3 regions of the Pseudomonas sp. GGS8 genome follow, and region 1 is predicted to be linked to each of the others. Evidence: predicted binding sites of a transcription regulator. Region 1 holds the regulator's gene; each other region holds the start of a gene.

Region 1 (4,299 bases):
TACCGGGTTTGCATGTGTTGGCTTACCAGGAAATTCCTGACAACAAGCAAGTGACCATCGTTGCGACAGTAGGGCCCAACGGCTGAGGTAGTGGTTTATGCAAGTTAAGCGTTTTTTCGCCGCCGATATGCGTCAGGCCATGAAACTGGTTCGTGATGAGCTGGGCGCTGATGCCGCCATTATTGGCAATCGCCGGATCGCCGGCGGTGTCGAGCTGACGGCTGCCCTGGATTACAAATTGTCGGCGCTGGCCCCGCGTGTTCCGAACATGGAACTCGAGGACGAGCTGCGCAAGACCCAGTCGCGGATCGTCACCGCCCAGGCCGAACTGAGCCTGCGTGGCAATGGCGAGAGCGACAACACCACCAATCGCCAATTGTTCGCCGGCCTGCCGCTGACCGCCGCCGAGCCGCTGATCGAACCGACGCTGGCCGAGCCTCGGCGCCCGGCACCTGCGCCTGCCGCAGCGACCGGCGTCGATCCGCGTGCGTTCGACTCGATGCGTTTCGAACTCAACAGCCTGCGTGAACTGATGGAAGTGCAGCTTGGTTCTTTGGCGTGGAATCAGCTGCAAGGCAGCCGTCCGGCCCAGGCCAACCTCTGGCGTCGCCTGCAACGCATCGGCCTGTCCGGCCCGTTGTCACGCGATCTGTTGGCGCTGATTACCGACATTGAAGAGCCTCGTCAGGCCTGGCGTATGTTGCTCGCGCACTTGGCTCGGATGATCACCACCCCGGAAGTCGAGCCATTGGAGGAGGGCGGCGTGATTGCCATGGTCGGCCCGGCCGGCATGGGCAAGACCACCACGCTGGCCAAGCTCGCGGCCCGTTATGTGCTCAAGTACGGCGCGCAGAACATCGCGCTGGTGAGCATGGACAGCTATCGCATCGGTGCTCAGGAACAGCTCAAGACGCTGGGCCGGATCCTCAATGTGTCGGTGACCCATGTCGACCCGGGTCAATCCCTGGTGCAGGCGCTGGAGCCGCTGCTGCGCAAACGCGTGGTGCTGATCGATACCGCCGGCCTTCAGGCCAGCGATCCGGCACTGCGCATGCAGCTCGAAAGCCTGGCCGGGCGCGGCATCAAATCAAAAAATTATCTGGTCTTGGCAACCACCAGCCAGAAACAGGTTCTAACCGCCGCTTATCACAGTTACAAACGCTGCGGCCTCGCCGGCTGCATCCTGACTAAACTGGATGAAACGGCAAGTCTGGGCGAGGTGTTGAGCCTGGCTATCAGTCATGAGTTGCCGGTGGCTTACCTGACCGATGGTCCGCGGATCCCGGATGATTTGCATCTGCCGCGTCGTCATCAACTGGTCAGCCGCGCCGTTAGCGTGCAAATGCAGGAAGAACCCAGCGAAGAAGCCATGGCTGACATGTTCGCTGATATTTACCACAGCCCGACCAAGCAGGTTGGCTGAGGTATTAATGAACATTTTTTGTACCTACATCGATGGTCTGCCATGCATTGTTCCGATGGTGAACGCGCAGCCAGTAATGTGGCCTCCGTCTAAGTAAGACAAGGTAAAGAAATAACATGGGCAGCATGCATCCCGTACAGGTGATCGCGGTGACCGGCGGCAAAGGTGGCGTCGGGAAGACTAACGTGTCAGTGAACTTGTCCCTGGCTCTAGCTGAGCTCGGCCGGCGCGTCATGCTGCTGGATGCCGATCTGGGGCTGGCGAACGTCGACGTTCTGTTGGGACTGACACCCAAACGCACGCTGGCCGACGTGATCGAAGGTCGCTGTGAGCTGCGTGACGTGTTATTGCAAGGGCCTGGCGGTATCCGCATCGTCCCGGCCGCCTCCGGCACCCAGAGCATGGTTCATCTGAGCCCGGCCCAGCATGCCGGCCTGATTCAGGCGTTCAGCGACATCGGCGACAACCTCGACGTATTGGTGATCGACACCGCTGCGGGCATTGGTGACTCAGTAGTCAGCTTCGTGCGCGCCGCGCAGGAAGTCTTGCTGGTGGTGTGTGACGAGCCGACCTCGATCACCGACGCCTACGCGCTGATCAAATTGCTTAACCGCGACTACGGCATGAACCGATTCCGCGTCCTGGCCAACATGGCGCAGAGCCCGCAGGAAGGCCGCAACCTGTTCGCCAAATTGACCAAGGTCACGGATCGCTTCCTTGACGTCGCCTTACAGTACGTCGGCGCAGTGCCTTACGACGAAAGCGTGCGCAAGGCGGTACAGAAGCAACGCGCGGTGTATGAAGCTTTCCCACGCTCCAAGTGCGCCCTGGCGTTCAAGGCCATTGCGCAGAAAGTCGATACCTGGCCGCTGCCGGCCAACCCGCGTGGGCACCTGGAGTTTTTCGTCGAGCGCCTCGTGCAACAAACGGCAGGACCCGTGTTATGACAGCCAGCGGTTACAACCTCTACAAGCAGTCGGCACGTGACGCGCAGTACGAGCTGATCGAGCGTTACGCGCCACTGGTCAAACGCATTGCCTACCACTTGCTGGCGCGTCTGCCGGCCAGTGTCCAGGTCGAAGACCTGATTCAGGCCGGGATGATCGGCCTGCTAGAAGTATCAACCAAATATGACGCCAGCAAAGGCGCGAGTTTCGAGACGTACGCGGGTATTCGAATCCGCGGCGCGATGCTCGATGAAGTGCGCAAGGGGGACTGGGCGCCACGTTCGGTCCACCGCAATACCCGCATGGTCAGCGACGCGATTCGCTCGATTGAAGCTAAAACCGGCCGTGACGCTAAAGATCACGAAGTTGCGGCCGAACTCCAATTGAGTCTCGACGATTATTACGGGATTTTGAACGACACCCTGGGCAGCCGGTTATTCAGCTTCGACGATCTGTTGCAGGACGGCGAACACGAAGGGCTGCATGAGGATGGCGCGAGTGCTCATCTCGAGCCGTCACGCGATCTGGAAGATGAACGCTTCCAGGCGGCGCTGGCGGACGCGATTGCCAATTTGCCGGAGCGTGAGCGACTGGTGTTGGCGCTGTACTACGACGAAGAGTTGAATCTCAAGGAAATCGGTGAGGTCCTGGGGGTCAGTGAATCTCGGGTCAGCCAGTTACACAGCCAGTGCGCGGCCCGTTTGCGGGGGCGTTTGGGGGAGTGGCGAGCGCGCTGAAGGCAGTGTGGGGACACTGCGAATGGAGCTGGTGTGGTGTTGAACCGTACCGGTCTCGATCTGTTGTGCTCCAGACAGTCATTGAGTGCTTTGCCGGATTGATTGAAATGGCGCGCCCAGGTGCTGGGCGCGTTTAAGACTGCTTGGAGGTCGAATTGGACAAGAACATGAAAATCCTCATCGTTGATGACTTCTCAACGATGCGGCGGATCATAAAAAACCTGTTGCGTGACCTTGGGTTCACCAACACCGCCGAGGCCGATGACGGATTGACCGGGTTGCCGATGCTGCAAAGCGGTAACTTCGATTTTCTGGTGACCGACTGGAACATGCCCGGGATGACCGGCATCGACCTGCTTCGTGCGGTGCGCGCCGATGAAAGGCTCAAGCATCTGCCGGTGCTGATGGTGACCGCTGAAGCCAAGCGCGAGCAGATCATCGAAGCGGCCCAGGCCGGTGTTAACGGCTATGTGGTCAAACCCTTCACGGCCCAGGCGTTGAAAGAAAAAATCGAGAAGATTTTCGAACGCATCGGTTGAGAAACTGCGCCACGGGGGAGCTATGGAGCATATCGAATCTTCAAAGGGCGATTTTGAGTCGACCCTGAAAAAACACGCGGTCGAACTGGTCGAAAGCCTTGAAAAGGGCAGGTTCGGCGACGCTGTGCAACTGATCCATGAGCTCAACCAGACCCGTGACCGTGGCCTGTATCAGGAAGTGGGCAAGCTCACCCGCGAGCTGCATAGCGCGATCGTCAATTTCCAGATTGACCCGCACATGCCGCAAGCCGAGGAAGTGTCTCAGATCACGGATGCCACCGAGCGCCTGTCCTATGTGGTCAAGCTGACCGAGGCCGCGGCCAACCGCACCATGGACCTGGTGGAGAACGCCACGCCGCTGATCAACAGCCTGAGCGACGAAGCTCAGGCGCTGAGCACGGATTGGGGACGGTTCATGCGCCGCGAAGTCGGGGCTGAAGAGTTCCGCGAGTTGGCCCGGCGGGTCGACGGTTTCCTGACACGCAGCAGTGAAGACAACCGCGTCGTGTCGAGCAACCTCAACGACATTCTGCTGGCCCAGGATTACCAGGACCTCACCGGTCAGGTGATCAAGCGTGTGACCCAACTGGTCACCGAAGTTGAAAGCAACCTGCTCAAGCTCGTACTCATGGCCAGTCAGGTAGACCGCTTTG
Region 2 (4,299 bases), 3.2 Mb from region 1:
CTTCACCGGCCCGTGCCGCTTCGATGGCGGCGTTGAGCGCCAGCAGGTTGGTTTGCTGGGAGATGCTGGTGATCACTTCGAGAATCTGCCCGATGTTCACGGTTTTGCTGTTCAGCGATTCGATGTTGGTGCTCGAAGCGCTGAGCATGCTCGACAGCTGATTCATCGCGGCAATGCTGCGATCCACCACTTGCTGGCCGTCTTCGGCCAGGCTGCGGGCATCGCTGGCCTGGTTCGATGCCTGAGCGGCGTTGCGGGCGATTTCCTGGGCGGCGGCGCCGAGCTGGTTGATTGCCGCGGCGACGCTGCTGGTGCGCGAGGCTTGCTGGTCGGAGTTGAACATCGACGAGTTCGAGGCCGCCACCACCCGCAAGGCCACTTCGTTGACCTGGCCGGTGGCCGAGGACACTTCGCGGATCGAGGTATGAATCCGTTCCACGAAACGGTTGAACGCTGTGCCTAGGATGCCGAATTCGTCCTGATTCTGGATGGTCAGGCGTTTGGTCAGGTCGCCCTCGCCGTCGGCGATGTCTTCCATGGCGCGGGTCATGACGTGCAGCGGCTGGATCAGGATGCGGATCAGCATGCCCAGCAGGGCGATGATGATGGCCACGGCAATGACCGTCGCGACGACCGCCGAGGCGCGGAATTCGCTGAGCATGGAGAAGGCTTTGTCCTTGTCCACCGACAGGCCGATGTACCAATTGACCGACGGCAAGCCTTTGATCGGGGTGAAAGAGACGATGCGGGTTTTGCCGTCGACGTCCACTTCAGTGAAGCTGCTGCTAATGCGTGGGGTATTTTTCGGGTACGCCTCGCTCAGGGACTTCATCACCAGGGCTTTGTCCGGGTGAACCAGGATCTTGCCGTCGGCGCTGACCAGAAAGGCATAGCCCATGCCGCCGAAATCGCGCGCGATCAGGGTGTCGATCAGGGTTTTCAGGCTCAAGTCACCGCCTACCACCCCCACGCTTTTCCCCGATTTTTTCGAAGCGGTGGCAATGGAGATGATGGTTTGACCGGTCGCCGCATCTACGTAAGGTTCGGTCAGCGTCGAGCCGTTGCTGTTTTCCGCGCCTTTGTACCAAGGGCGAACTCTGGGATCGTAGCCGTCCGGCATCTTGGAGTCCGGGCGGTTGATGAAGTTGCCGCTGGCATCACCCAGGTACCTGGCCATGAAGGTCGATGCCAAAGCATTTTGTTCAAGCAGACTGACGACGTTGGATTGTTCGGGGTTGATGGCAATGTTTTGAGCGAGGTTCTCTACCAGCAGGATACGACCGGCCAGCCAACTCTGGATGTTGTTGGCGGTGACGTCTCCCATCTCGGTGAGATAGTTATCCAGATCTTCACGAATCGCATTGCGCTGCAAATAGTCGTTGTACAGCGTGAAGGAGGCGAAGGCAGAAATAACGATCAGGGCGGCGGCAAGCAGTATTTTATGGCTGAAGCGCAGATTTTTATTCATGGCTTGGGGGTCCGCTAAAGTCTTAATGTCCAGGGCGTGCTTTTACAAAGGCGCGCAAAATGGGCAGTGATGAAAGTAAGCTGATATTTCCGTCTCTCCTTAGGGAATTACCGACGCTATTTTCAGTCTGGTCTCTCGGTTGTTATCGGCCATGAAGGATCAAAGATTAACCATGGGTGACAAAATGCCTGACTCATCGCAACTCGTTATCGGCGCTGACCTCGCGGGCCAGCCAATCGCCCAGGCCATGCGCCTGGCGAACCGTCACGGTTTGGTAGCGGGCGCTACCGGGACCGGTAAAACCGTTACGTTGCAGCGTCTGGCCGAAGCGTTCAGCGATGCAGGCGTGGCAGTATTCGCGGCGGACATCAAAGGCGACTTGTGCGGCCTGGGCGCCGCCGGCAACCCTCAAGGCAAGGTCGCGGAGCGGATCGCCGGCATGCCCTGGCTGAACCATAAGCCTCAGGCCTATCCGGTAACCCTGTGGGACATTCACGGTCAATCGGGTCATCCACTGCGCACCACCTTGAGCGAAATGGGGCCGTTGCTGCTTGGCAGCCTGCTGGAGCTGACCGACAGTCAGCAGTCGGCACTGTATGCCGCGTTCAAGGTGGCTGACCGCGAAGGGCTGTTACTGCTGGATTTGAAGGATTTGAAGGCGCTGCTCAATCATCTGCGCGATAACCCCGAGTTGCTGGGCGATGACGCCGCACTGATGACCACCGGCTCCAGCCAGGCCCTGTTGCGCCGTTTGGCAACGCTGGAACAGCAAGGCGCCGAGGCGTTGTTCGGCGAGCCGGCGCTGCAACTGGAAGACATGTTGCAACCGGCCGTGGATGGTCGCGGGCGCATTCACTTGCTCGACGCCAGCCGTCTGGTGCACGAAGCGCCGAAGGTCTATGCGACGTTCCTTTTGTGGTTGCTGGCCGAACTGTTCGAGCAACTGCCGGAGCGCGGTGATGCGGAGAAACCGCTGCTGGCGCTGTTTTTCGACGAGGCGCACTTGCTGTTTGCCGGTACGCCCAAGGCGTTGCAGGATCGTCTGGAACAGGTTGTCCGTCTGATCCGTTCGAAAGGCGTGGGTGTGTATTTCGTCACCCAATCACCGGGCGACTTGCCGGATGATGTGCTGGCTCAGTTGGGCCTGCGTGTTCAGCACGGCTTGCGCGCGTTCACCGCCAAAGAACAGAAATCCCTGCGTGCAGTGGCCGAGGGCTTCCGGCCGAACCCGGCATTTGACGCCTTGTCGGTGTTGACTGAGCTGGGGATCGGCGAGGCGTTGGTCGGCACCTTGCAGGACAAGGGCACGCCCGGCATGGTCCAGCGGGTATTGGTCGCGCCGCCGCAATCGCGGATCGGGCCGTTGACCGAGACGGAACGTACGGTGCTGATCGCCGGTTCGCCGTTCAAGGGGCGCTATGACAAGCCGATCGATCGCGAATCGGCCTATGAAGTGCTGATGGGACGCAAGGGGCTGGCGCCAGAGCCTGAAACCGCGCCGGGAAAACCTGCACCCAAAGAGCCGAGTTTCACCGAACAGGCCGGGGAATTCCTCGGTACGGCGGCAGGGCAGGCACTGAAATCGGCGATGCGACAGGCGGCCAATCAACTGGGCCGACAATTGGTACGTGGTTTGATGGGGTCATTGCTTGGTGGCAACAAACGCCGCTAGCGAGTGTACACAGTCAATATGTGGGAGCGAGCCTGCTCGCGATTGCGGCCTGACATTCAACGCATATGTTGACTGATACACCGCTATCGCGAGCAGGCTCGCTCCCACATGGGGCTATGTCATGCCTTGGGTTTGGCGTGCGCCGCCAGGCGTTCGAGGGCCGCCCGCAGGTTCGGGTCGGTAATCCCGTCAGCCGTCGCCTGAATGGTCGCCGCCGCATCCGTCGACAAGTCCATGGTATGCCCAACCGCTCCTTGCTGAACTGTGGGCGGCTGCACCTTGAACAGAATCCGCGTCAGGCTGGCGAACTCGTCGAACAGCTGTAACTGGCGTTGCAGACGCTTTTGCTGGTAGCGCAGGCGGGTGGCCCAGTGACCGTCGGTGACAATCAGTAATAAACTGCCTTCGCGCCACGACGCCACATGGCAATGCTCGCGGGCGGCCGGTTGCAGCTGGCTTTCCACCAGACGTTGTAAATGACCCAGGCGTTGAGCGTGGCCAAAGATGGCTTTCAGCGGTTTGGCTTCGCGAAGCAGAACGGCGGGTGCTCTGGCCGTGAGAGGGCGAAATGCCATGATCGAACACCTGAAGTAACAGAACGGCCATGGTAACAGAAAGCACCCGCTGGTCCCGACCCATTGCTTTACGAGCGCTTTACCCATTAAATCAACGAGTAACTTGTACCCTCGATGGGTTGAAGTTCAGTAAAAAGCCCTTATTTTAAGTGAGCCCCGTCACAGCGCAGTGCATGCATCGTGGAATAACGCCACTTTCCTCACCATCGTTTCCGGGTAGAATGCTCGTTCGCATGCGGCCATGAGGGCTGCACGGGCGACTCACGGGGCCGCCCTCCATCCCTTTAGTGTGGAAGATCCTGCCGATATGTTTGCGCCTTTGTTAAAGAAACTTTTTGGAAGCAAGAACGAGCGTGAAGTCAAACGCATGCTCAAGACGGTGCAGCTCGTCAATGCCTTCGAAGAGCAAATGGTGGCCCTTTCGGACGATCAATTGCGTGCCAAGACCAACGAGTTCAAGGCTCGCCTCGCCAAAGGGGAAACCCTCGACAAGCTGCTGCCAGAAGCCTTTGCGGTCGCCCGCGAAGCCGGTAAGCGCGTCATGGGTATGCGCCACTTCGATGTCCAGCTGATCGGCGGCATGA
Region 3 (4,299 bases), 2.2 Mb from region 1:
GTGATGTTTTCCAGTGAGCTACCGGCACGGCGGGTCAGTTCGACGCTGCTGTCGGTCAGGCTGCGGCTGTTGTCCATGATCGTCGCCACTTGCTGAGTGCCGCTTTGTAGGCCGACGATCAGCTCTTCGATTTCTTCGGTGGACTTCTGGGTGCGCTGGGCCAGGCTGCGGACTTCATCGGCGACCACCGCAAAGCCACGCCCGGCCTCACCGGCACGGGCGGCCTCGATGGCGGCGTTGAGCGCCAGCAGGTTGGTTTGCTGGGCCACGGATTTGATCACGTCGAGCACGCTGCCGATCTTGTCGCTTTCGCGCTTCAGGTCGCCCATGGCGGCAGTGGAGTTGCCGACTTCGAGGGCCAGGCGCTCGATCTGGGCGATGGCTTCACCGACCACCCTGTCACCCTCGCGGGCCTGCTGGTCAGCGGCGACGGCGGCTTCGGATGCTTCCTCGGCGTTGCGCGCGACTTCCTGCACGGTGGCGGTCATTTCGTGCATGGCGGTGGCCACTTGATCGGTTTCAACCTTCTGACTGTTGACCCCGGCGCTGGTCTGCTCGGTGACGGCAGACAGTTCTTCAGCGGCGCTGGCGATTTGGGTCACGCCGTCACTGATGCCGCCGATCAGCTCCCGCAGGCTGACGACCATCCGCTGCAGGGTGCTTTGTAATTGACCCAGCTCGTCGTGGCGAGTGACCTCAAGGTTATGGCTCAAATCGCCCGAGGCAACACGCTCCACTGCTACCAACGTCTGTTGCAGTGGAACAACGATCTGCCGCGTGATGACCCAGGCGGCGAGCAAGCCAAATGCTAACGCCAGGACGGTCACGATGATCAGCGTGCTTTTCGCTTGGGCCGTCTCTTGGTCACGCTTGTCGGTTTGCGTGCGGGTCAGTTGTGCACTCAGGTCATTCAAGTGGATCTCTTGATCCACCATCTTCTTGAGGGCGGCGGCGCTGGCCACCTGCGCGTCGCGGAACTGGCTGACTGCGACGCGGTAGCCCTTGAGCGATTCGGTGGCTTGTTGCAGGTTGGCGGTGTGTTGTTCCGGCAGTTTGCCCGGAAGGCTTTCAAGGTTCTTCAGGGCGTTGTCGATGGCATCCAGCGCGGGTTGCTCGGCTTCGGCCTTGCCGCTGTAGGTATAACCGCGAACCTGGAAGCGTGCTTGCTGGAGCAGTTTGCTCAGCTCGACCACGCTGTTGAATTGAGTGACGCTGTCGCCTTGCAGCAAGGACTTTTCGACTTCTGTCACCTTGGCCACAGCGTTGTCGGCGGTGGCGCCGAGCTTGGATCGGGCCGATTCACGGTTCTGTGTCGCCTGATTCATGTCGGCAAAGGCGCGTTTGTACTCACCGAGGGCGGCCAGTTGTTGACTGAGTATTTCCTTGCTCGCGGGGAGCACAAACATTTTGAGAGCAACCTGTATGCCATCATCGAGCTTGCCCACGAGTTCGCTGACGGCTGCTGGACCTTGTTCGCCACGGCGCATTTCGTAGTCGAGACGGGCAGTTCGCAAATCCTTGCCCAACTCGTTGAGATTGGAGATGTAACTCTGCTTGTCTGCGCGACTGATCACACTGCCCAGGCTATTCCAGCCAGTGAAGGTGATCAGCAGAGTCATGAGCAGCACGAGGCCAAAGCCGACACTCAACTTGCGATTGACGCTTACATTTCCCAGTTTCTCGGCTAGCCAACGGTACATGCTGCTACTCCCCTCGGACCATTAATCGGTTTTATGGGGACTGTATCGGCAGGCAGACGAGCTTCTGTAGGCGAGTAAACACTTGTGGCGAGGGAGCTTGCTTCCGCTTGGGCGCGAAGCGGCCACCGCTTTTTTCCAGCAAGACCGCATTCACCGGATTTACGACTGCTTCGCAGCCGAGCGGGACGGTGCGGCGATCCGACAAGCTCCCTCGCCACAAGGTAAGTGTCTGGGGTTAGAAGAGGCGTGCGAGCAACGCAGTGACGGCGGTTTCGACCCGCAGGATGCGCTCGCCAAGCTGCACCGGTTGCAGGCCGGCCTTGGCCAGCAGGTCAATTTCGTAAGGAATCCAGCCACCTTCGGGGCCGATGGCCAGCGTTACCGGCTCGTCCAGGCCACGGGGGCAGGGCGGATAGTGGCCGGGATGGCCGACGAGACCGAGGGTGCCTTCGGTGATCGCTGGCAGGCGATCTTCGACAAAAGGTTTGAAGCGCTTCTCGATGACGACTTCCGGCAGCACGCTGTCCCGGGCTTGTTCAAGCCCCAGGATCAACTGCTCGCGAATCGCCTCAGGTTCGAGGAACGGGGTTTGCCAGAAGCTCTTCTCGACGCGATAGCTGTTCACCAGCACGATGCGCGGCACACCCATGGCGGCCACGGTCTGGAACACCCTGCGGAGCATTTTCGGGCGTGGCAAGGCCAGTACCAGGGTCAGTGGCAGCTTGGTCGGCGGCGGTTGATCGAGGGTGACGCGCAATTCGGCTTCGTCGGCGTCCAGGCGCAGTACTTCGGCGGCACCCATCAGCCCGCCGATACGCCCGACGCGCATGCTGTCACCCACTTCACAGCGATGGACTTCCTGCATATGGGTCAAGCGGCGATCGCGCAGGATCGCCCGGTCGGCCGCAATGAAATCGGCCTCCTCGAGGAGCAGCAGGTTCACGCTTGGGTCGCTGGCGGCTGGTCGTTGTGATCGTCAGCCGGTTTTTCGTCCGGGTGCTCACTGCGTTTGCTGATCAGGCTGCCGAACAGGACACCGATCTCGAACAGCAACCACATCGGTACGGCCAACAGCGTCTGCGAGAAGATGTCCGGCGGTGTCAGGATCATGCCGACCACGAAGCAGCCGATGACCACGTACGGGCGGATTTTCTTCAGGTAGGCGACGTTGACCACGCCGATCCACACCAGCAGCACCACGGCCACCGGGATTTCGAACGCCACACCGAAGGCGAAGAACAGTGTCATGACGAAATCGAGGTAGCTGGTGATGTCGGTCATCATTTCCACGCCGGCCGGGGTGGCAGCAGCGAAGAACTTGAAGATCAGCGGGAACACCAGGAAATAGGCGAAGGCCATGCCGGTGTAGAACAGCAGGATGCTGGAGACCAGCAACGGCACTGCGATGCGCTTCTCATGCTTGTACAGGCCAGGCGCGATGAACCCCCAGATCTGATGCAGGATCACCGGGATTGCCAGGAACAGCGAGACCATCATGGTCAGCTTCAGCGGCGTGAGGAACGGCGAAGACACGTCGGTTGCGATCATCGTCGCGCCAGCCGGCAGGTATTGGCGTAGCGGCGTGGAGACGAAGGTGTAAATCTGCTGGGTGAAGGCAAACAACCCGGCGAAGATAATGAAAATCGCCGCTACACAGCGCAGCAGACGGGTGCGCAACTCGGTGAGGTGCGAGACCAGTGGCATGTGCTGGTCGTTTTCGGGGAGATCGCTCATGGGGCTCGCGGCGGCAATGTTGGGTCATGAGGGGCGGGGGCTGTCGACGCCGCCGCAGGAGGAACGGGTTCGACCGGCGCGATAACCGCTGCCGCTTCAGCTGCTTTTGCGGTTTCCGTCGGTGCAGTGACCGGCGCAGCCTCGGCGACCGGCGCATGAATCGTCTGCGTCGCCTCAGGTTCAACCGGCGTCGTCTCCTGCTGAGTCGGCGTGAAAATCTTCCGCGCCTCCTGCTCCAGGGACAGAATGTGCTCGTTGTGCAGTTGCCGGCGAATCTCGTCGGCACCGATTTCACGCTCAACTTCCTGTTTGATCGCGTTGAAGCTGCGCTTCAGCCGCCCGACCCACAGGCCAGCGGTGCGCGCAGCGCCCGGCAGGCGCTCGGGGCCCAGCACCAGTAGGGCGACGAGGCCGACGAGCAGCAGTTCAGAGAAGCTGATACCAAACATTAGTCAGTGCTCACGAGTCTTTGCGGATCGGCTCTTCGACTTTTTGCGCCTGCACATCGATGGTGTGCGGCGGGTTCACAGACGTTGTGGCCTGTGGCTGGGTCGGCGGAACCGGTTGGGCCGGAGTCGCAGTCGGGTCGGCCGGTTTCTCTTCGTCGTTCATGGCCTTGCGAAAGCCCTTGATCGACTCGCCCACGTCAGTGCCGAGGTTTTTCAGTTTCTTGGTGCCGAACACCAGCACCACGACAACCAGGATGACGATCCAGTGTTTCCAGTCAAAAATGCCCATGTTGCGTTCCTCTAATAATTATTCAGGCGGACGGACGCGAGGCTTTCTCGGCGTGTCCGGACAGACCGAAGCGACGGTCCAGTTCATCGAGCACAGCCTGTGGATGTTGCCCCAACTGGGCAAGCAT

Evidence for each region. The regulator FliA, encoded in region 1, starts transcription of late flagellar genes. The targets are predictions, from matches to a motif close to CTAAAGTTTNNNNNNNNNNNGCCGNTAA.
Region 2: J3D54_RS02015 (methyl-accepting chemotaxis protein) is a predicted target of FliA. The motif match lies at 1,611-1,638, and genes of this name have one in related genera.
Region 3: J3D54_RS06365 (methyl-accepting chemotaxis protein) is a predicted target of FliA. The motif match lies at 1,743-1,770, and genes of this name have one in related genera.

The regions. Positions count from the first base shown of each region.
Region 1 is NZ_JALJWF010000001.1:3,652,636-3,656,934, forward strand. It holds gene flhA (flagellar biosynthesis protein FlhA) at 1-86, shown strand, start outside; gene flhF (flagellar biosynthesis protein FlhF) at 98-1,423, shown strand; gene fleN (flagellar synthesis regulator FleN) at 1,540-2,370, shown strand; gene fliA (RNA polymerase sigma factor FliA) at 2,367-3,107, shown strand; gene J3D54_RS16520 (chemotaxis response regulator CheY) at 3,275-3,646, shown strand; gene J3D54_RS16525 (protein phosphatase CheZ) at 3,669-4,299, shown strand, end outside.
Region 2 is NZ_JALJWF010000001.1:427,499-431,797, reverse strand. It holds gene J3D54_RS02015 (methyl-accepting chemotaxis protein) at 1-1,468, opposite strand, end outside; gene J3D54_RS02010 (helicase HerA-like domain-containing protein) at 1,653-3,140, shown strand; gene J3D54_RS02005 (DUF721 domain-containing protein) at 3,260-3,715, opposite strand; gene secA (preprotein translocase subunit SecA) at 4,023-4,299, shown strand, end outside.
Region 3 is NZ_JALJWF010000001.1:1,452,096-1,456,394, reverse strand. It holds gene J3D54_RS06365 (methyl-accepting chemotaxis protein) at 1-1,700, opposite strand, end outside; gene J3D54_RS06360 (16S rRNA (uracil(1498)-N(3))-methyltransferase) at 1,936-2,643, opposite strand; gene tatC (twin-arginine translocase subunit TatC) at 2,640-3,452, opposite strand; gene tatB (Sec-independent protein translocase protein TatB) at 3,431-3,883, opposite strand; gene J3D54_RS06345 (twin-arginine translocase TatA/TatE family subunit) at 3,894-4,172, opposite strand; gene J3D54_RS06340 (phosphoribosyl-ATP diphosphatase) at 4,195-4,299, opposite strand, start outside.